DNA from 3 places in the Arthrobacter sp. PAMC 25486 genome. Region 2 is predicted to be linked to each of the others. Evidence: riboswitches for the same ligand, from Rfam matches in the RefSeq annotation. Region 2 holds a riboswitch; each other region holds the start of a gene.
What was found. Region 2 has a riboswitch for S-adenosylmethionine ahead of art_RS22395 (hypothetical protein). Riboswitches for the same ligand answer to the same signal wherever they lie in the genome.

Region 1: another riboswitch for S-adenosylmethionine. It lies ahead of art_RS14790 (OsmC family protein); the one in region 2 lies ahead of art_RS22395 (hypothetical protein).
Region 3: another riboswitch for S-adenosylmethionine. It lies ahead of art_RS19710 (bifunctional o-acetylhomoserine/o-acetylserine sulfhydrylase); the one in region 2 lies ahead of art_RS22395 (hypothetical protein).

The regions. Positions count from the first base shown of each region.
Region 1 is NZ_CP007595.1:3,237,506-3,239,698, forward strand. Features, by position in the region: gene art_RS14785 (ABC-F family ATP-binding cassette domain-containing protein) at 1-809, opposite strand, end outside; SAM riboswitch class IV at 980-1,097, shown strand; gene art_RS14790 (OsmC family protein) at 1,134-1,673, shown strand; gene art_RS14795 (NADPH-dependent F420 reductase) at 1,818-2,193, opposite strand, start outside.
Region 2 is NZ_CP007595.1:3,929,602-3,931,794, forward strand. Features, by position in the region: gene art_RS22385 (hypothetical protein) at 1-221, shown strand, start outside; gene art_RS22390 (biotin/lipoyl-containing protein) at 311-544, shown strand; gene art_RS17780 (hypothetical protein) at 596-823, shown strand; gene art_RS22395 (hypothetical protein) at 890-1,177, opposite strand; SAM riboswitch class IV at 1,190-1,300, opposite strand; gene art_RS17790 (sodium:solute symporter) at 1,478-2,193, opposite strand, start outside.
Region 3 is NZ_CP007595.1:4,397,763-4,399,955, forward strand. Features, by position in the region: gene art_RS19705 (Tex family protein) at 1-188, shown strand, start outside; SAM riboswitch class IV at 776-892, shown strand; gene art_RS19710 (bifunctional o-acetylhomoserine/o-acetylserine sulfhydrylase) at 970-2,193, shown strand, end outside.

The DNA of each region.
Region 1 (2,193 bases), 690 kb from region 2:
AGGTCTGCCTTCTTGTCGGCGAACTCGTCGTAGGCCTCGCGGGCATGGCGCTTGGCGATGGCCCGCTCCTCGAGGAAGGAGTCGTAGCCGCCGTCGTACACGGCCACCTTGTTCTGCGCCAGGTCCAGCTCCACCACGGAGGTGATGGTGCGGGCCAGGAACTCGCGGTCATGCGAGACCAGGACGACGCCGCCGCGCAACCCCTTCACGAATTCCTCGAGCCGGGCCAGTCCGGCCAGGTCAAGATCGTTGGTGGGTTCGTCCAGCAGCACGACGTCGAACCGGCTCAGCAGGAGCGCGGCCAACGCCACCCGGGCGGCCTGCCCTCCGGACAGTCCGGTCATGGGTGCCTCGGGGCTCAGGTCCAGGCCCAGCTCGGCGAGCGTTGCTGGGATGCGTTCGTCGAGGTCGGCGGCACCACAGGCCAGCCAGTGGTCAAGGGCTGCGGCGTAGCGGTCGTCGTCGGCGGAGTTGCCGGAGCCCAGCGCTTCGGCCGAGCTTTCCATGTCTTCGGTGGCCTGCGTGCAGCCGGTGCGCCGGCCGATGTACGCGGCGATGGACTCGCCCTCGATCCGTTCATGCTCCTGCGGCAGCCAGCCGACGAAGGCATCCTGGGGTGCCGTGCTGACGCTGCCGCCCTGCGGCGTGGCCGCGCCGGCCAGGAGGGACAAAAGTGTTGATTTGCCGGCACCGTTGGCTCCGACCACGCCAATCACGTCGCCCGGTGCGACCGTGAAGGAAAGATTGGTGAACAGGGTGCGGTGTGCGTGGCCTCCGGAAAGGTCCTTTGCCACAAGGGTTGCGCTCATGACTCCATCTTAAGTTGCTTCCGTGTGTGCGCCGGACGGCAGTGGCGTGGGTCTCGTCCCGCCCGGGGCCCCGTCCGGCTGGGAGGAGGGGGCCGTCGTCGTAGTGGAATGTTGCCGCATGTGACGGAGACTTTGAGGCGGCGCGGCGATCCCGGCAGACTGGTGGACAGAATCAAGAGTCCCGACCACTGGCCCTGGCCGGTCGGGCGGCAACCCTCCACACCATAGTGGGGTGCCCCAGGTGAGGATTCGACGCCGTCGGCACCTGCCGGGGCGTAAGTATGGCGGGGTGCACGGCGCCCGCCTTCTTTCGAAGGAGACAACATGACTGAAACCATTCTCATTGACGGCGCCTCTCAGCGCTCGGCCCGTTTGGGCGAAGCCGGTGCGGCGTGGACCAAGCGCATCGGCACCAGGGCCGAGAATGCGAAGCTGACCTATACGGCCGCGGGGGTTGGTGTCGGTTCGGTGGCAACACGGATCAGCGCCGGCAAACACCAGTTCACGGTGGATGAGCCGGCCGCCCTGGCCGGGGATGACACCGCCGCCAGCCCCGTTGAATATGCGCTCGGGGCGCTCATCGCCTGCCAGGTGGTGGTGTACCGGCTGTACGCGGAGCAGCTTGGCATCCAGGTCGACGATATCCAGATCGACGCCGAAGGTGATCTGGACGTGCGCGGGCTGTTCGGCATCGACGAGGCCATCCGCCCCGGATTCAGCGACATCCGGCTGGCCGTGCGCATCTCGGGGCCGGAAACGCAGGAACGCTACGAGGACTTGAGCCGCACGGTTGAGGCGCGTTGCCCGGTGCAGGACCTGTTCAGCAACGCCACGCCCGTCAGCACGGTGGTCACCAAGGCCTGACGGCGGGGCGCCCCGGGATGCCCGGGGCGCCTGGGATGCGCCGACCCGTGAGTTGTGGCGGCTTTGAACCCTCAAAGCCGCCACAACTCACGGGTCGATTTTGTGTGGCCGCCACGTCTCACATCCCAGTTGCAGCGGCGCGAATCACTGCGCCGGCGTGAGCTCCAGCTCTTCGCCGGCCGCGTGGACTCGCAGCTCAGCCTGCAAGCCGGGCTCATCATAGGAACCCGTGAAGATCGGCGTTCCCGGCTCAAACGCCGCGCCCTTGGCGAGAGATCCGGCGTCGACCGCGTCAAAGCCAAGGTGCTCCACGAAGCCGAGCACCAGGGCTCGGGTCTCGTCGTCGTCCGAGGTGACGGCCAGCGCGCGGCGATCAGCAGCACCGGCGGGCCGGGCATCCAGTTCCAGCTCGTGGTAGCCGATGTGGTTCAGCGACTTGGCCAGCCGAGCGCCGGGAACATGCGAGTGCACCATTTCCGAGCTCGACGGCGCATCCTCCAGTTCGGGCATGTCGCCGTTG
Region 2 (2,193 bases):
AGACCAAGACCCACGACTACTACGCCACCCGCGTCATGCGGATCGGGATGGCCATGGGCCTGGCCTGCATGGCGGCATTGTTCATCGCAGGTCTCGTCAAGGGAAACGCAGGGATGCTGGTCATGGCCGCCAGCTCCGCTGCGGTCCTTGGCGCCACGTGGGCTTCCATCAGTGCGGCAGCCGGGAACAAGGCAGCCAAGGCGCAGGCCGCCAACAGCTGAGCCGACCATTCCCTGCACCCCGGAACTGGAATATGCTGTGGGCCAACGGCCGTGTGCAAGGCGGCCGCGATCCGGACGGTGGCCACTACATGAGTGAAGTTCTGTTCCCCATAATGACGGGAGACCCGTCCGAACCGGGAGTCCTGCTGCAATGGCGTGCCCCCAACGGCAGTGCAGTCGTCGCCTATCAAATCATCGCCGAGGTTACGATTGACAAGTTCGACGCCGAGGTCAACACCCCGGTCTCCGGCACCTTGAACTGGGCGGTACAAGAAGGCGACGAGGTGGCACAGGGTGCGGTGATTGCCGTCATCGAGCCCTAACTTCTCCGTGAGCCGAGCCTCTGGTGAGTCTCGGTCCGGAGGCCCTCGGAGTTGTGCGCCTGGTCGGTCGACATTCAGATGCAGCACTACGCGTTGCGGGTGGACGACGGGCACTTCGACAGGGCACTCGTGCGCCCCATCGAAGCGCAGCTCGAGTACTGGACCAACCCGCAAATGACACGTTCGGGCGAGACGACCACCGAGCACGGCGGACGCGGCGTCTACTTCAGGGACCCCGCAGGGCATGGCCTCGAACTCATTACCCAGCCATATTTCTAGGCCCAAGGGATCGTTCCAGCACCAATGCTTGGATCCGGCGGCTGGAAAATTCCTGCCGGCAGCCGATCAGTAGGCAGACAGCCGGAAGCCAATGCCGCGCCCGGCCCGCACACCCGTCTGCGCAACCGTGACCACAAGGGTTCCGATTTCGGGAATCCAGCGGGCAGGCCGGACTGCGTTGGCCAGCGCGGAAATGAGCTGAGCCGGCTCCGGCGACCAGTACGCGTGGTGGCCTTTTGGGGTCAGGAAGGTGACAGCGCCGAGATTTGCATCAACGGCGGGCAGCACGGCAATTCCTTGTGTTTTCGCGGCGGCAGTGGCGGGTTTTGCGGTGGCGACAGTTGAAAGAGACATGGCTTTAACCTTTGCTTGCTCTTGCCAACGGAGGTTTCCGCCGGCCGCTTCCTCATCCGAACCACCCGTGAAGCATGGGGTTGGCGTGCGGCCAGTCGGAGCTTGGCACCGCATCTCTTGAAGCTGCCTCCAACACTACGTCGTTAAAGCACGACGGCGGGAGGTTCCGTCACATATTACGGAACCCACCGCCGTCGAACTTCTTGGCCCATAAAAGATCTGACCCGCAGAAAACGACGAGAATCGACGCGAAATCGCGTATTTTCACCGTTTTATGCGGGTCAGATGTAAAGGGGCAAGCTACTTCGCCAGTGCGGGAACTTCCTCGTCCGGGTTGGAATCGGTGGCTGCCGCGGCCAGGCGGTCATCCCAGGCCTTGCGGATGTGGGCCGGGGTTTCAGGGGTCAGCAGCGAGACTACAACGTAGACGATGAGCGAGGAGGCCAGACCGAAGTAGATGGGCTCGTTGGCGTAGATGCCGTCGGCGCTGTGGATGATGCCGGTGGCGTAGATGACAAGGGAGGCGATGGTGACAACGCAGCCGACGGCCATGGACCAGGCGGCGCCCAGGCCGGTGCCGCGCTTCCAGACGAGGCCGCCGATGATGGCCACGAGCAGGCCGCCGACGAGGATGTCGTAGGCGATGGTCAGGGCGAACACCACATCGTTGACCACAATGGAGATGCCTACAACGAGCACACCGATCACCAGGATGTACCAGCGGTTTGCCCTGATGTCGTGTTCCGGGTTGGTGGAATCGGAGTTGTCGATGTCCTTGCCGAACCAGCTGGCGACGAACGGAATGACGTCCTTGCGGGCCACCGTGGCGGCGGCAATGAGCGAGCCGGAGGCGGTGGACATCATGGCGGCCACGGCGGCGGCCAGCACGATGCCGCCGACGCCGATGGGCAGCAGTTCCGTGGCGACGAGCGCATACACGTCGTCCTTAAGTTCCACATGGCCGGACAGGGCCACGGAGGCGGCCATGCCGATCAGTGCGCCGGCAACGCCGTACA
Region 3 (2,193 bases), 470 kb from region 2:
GCTCCGCACAGGGCTCCAACTCCGGCCAGGGCCGCCAACCGGGTGGGCAGAAGGGTGGGCAACGTGGTCCCCGGGGGACCGGCGCGCAGACCCGCCCCAACACTGCCGCCCCGTCAGCCAACACGGCGGCACCGTCGGCCAACACAGCAATGGCGGAGGCACTGCGGCGGGCGGGGCTGGGCAAATAGTTCCACGAATTCCGGAACGAAAACACCACGTGGGCCTGGTCGACACGACTACCACCGTTGCGTGAGCTCATACGCACAGGTCATCCCTACTGGCGCGTATAGACGCTTGGACGCACCACTCGTGGCGAGTGGTGCGTCTGTGTCCGCGATTCCGCCGGCGCTCGGACTCGCTGCACTGCTGCTGCGCGTGGTTGTGCCGTAACGGTGCACAGCTTGACAATTTTCGCAGCTTCAAAAGTGGCGCGTGGTTGTGCCGTAACGGTGCGCAGGTGTTTACTGTTCCGACGCCATCAGCGTTCCGACGCAGCCCGGCGGCAGGGGGCGGGAGCTGGAAGGTGGGTGTCGCGGCCGGCCCACCCATGCATAAATTCGCATGACGGGTCTGGAGCTGCGAGATGCATCGTACATCCTTGCAGCGCTCAGCTCCACACCGGGTTGGCGGCCAAATAAGTCCGAATGTGACAAACGGTCAGTCATTCATTCAGGTAACGGCACTTTCGGGGCCAGAATTCAAACAGTTCTTCGGTAAAAGTCATAAACTCGTCACAATCTTGCAAGCGCGCGGCGATTCTTTCACACTGGATGCAGGTCATGAGTGTCAGCGCACAGCCCCGGCTTGCTGACCGGCAACCCTCCTTCCGCGGTGGGGTGCCCCGGGTGAGGACCTGGCATCGAACCGACCGGTTCCGGTGCAAGCGCGGGCCATCCGCAACGCAACCCTGCGACCGCTTGACGTGTCGGGGGCTTTCGTTGCAGGCCTCTAGTGTTAAAGGAAACAGCCATGAGCAACGGTTGGTCATTTGAAACCCGTCAGATCCACGTAGGCCAGGAGCCCGACGCCACCACCGGCGCCCGCGCACTGCCGATCTACCAGACAACATCATTCGTGTTCCCGTCGGCCGAGAGCGCCGCGGCGCGGTTTGCCCTGGCGGAGCTGGAGCCGATCTACACCCGCATCGGCAACCCCACCACGGCAGTGGTCGAAGACCGCATTGCCAACCTCGAAGGCGGCGTCGGCGCATTGCTGCTGGCGTCGGGCCAGGCGGCAACCACTTTTGCGATCCTGAATATTGCCGAAGCCGGCGATCACATTGTCTCCAGCCCCAGCGTCTACGGAGGCACATTCAACCTGCTGGCCCACTCGCTGAAGAAGCTCGGCATCGAGACCACGTTCGTCTCCGACCCCGACAACCTGGACGAATGGCGTGCAGCCGTGCGTCCCAACACCAAGGCGTTCTTCGGCGAGACGGTCTCCAACCCGCGCCAAGACGTGCTGGATTTGGAAAACATCAGCGCGATCGCCCACGAAGCCGGCGTGCCGCTCATCGTGGACAACACCCTTGCCACCCCGTACCTGATCCGCCCGCTCGAGTGGGGTGCCGACATCGTCATCCACTCCGCCACCAAGTACCTGGGCGGACACGGCACTGCCATCGGCGGCGTGATTGTGGACGGCGGCAAGTTCGACTTTGCAGCCAACCCCGAGAAGTTCCCGGGCTTCAACACGCCCGACGAAACCTACAACGGCATTGTCTTTGCCCGCGACCTCGGCGTCGGCTGCGCGCTGGGCGCCAACCTGGCATACGTGCTCAAGGCCCGGGTCCAGCTGCTGCGCGACCTTGGCGCAGCCATCTCACCGTTCAACGCCTTCCTCATTGCCCAGGGCGTTGAGACGTTGAGCCTGCGCGTGGAACGCCACGTCAGCAACGCCGTCACGGTCGCCGAATGGCTTGAGGCCAACGAGAACGTTGCAGCCGTGGCCTACGCCGGCATCCCCTCAAGCCCCTGGTTTGAACGCGGCCGCAAGTACGGTCCCAACGGTGTTGGCGCCATCATCTCCTTCGACATCAAGGGCGGCCTCGAGGCCGGAAAGCGCTTTGTGGACGGCCTCGAGCTGCACTCGCACGTCGCCAACCTCGGTGACGTGCGTTCCCTCGTCATCCACCCGGCCTCCACCACCCACGCCCAGCTCTCACCCGAGCAGCAGCTTGCCGCAGGTGTGCGC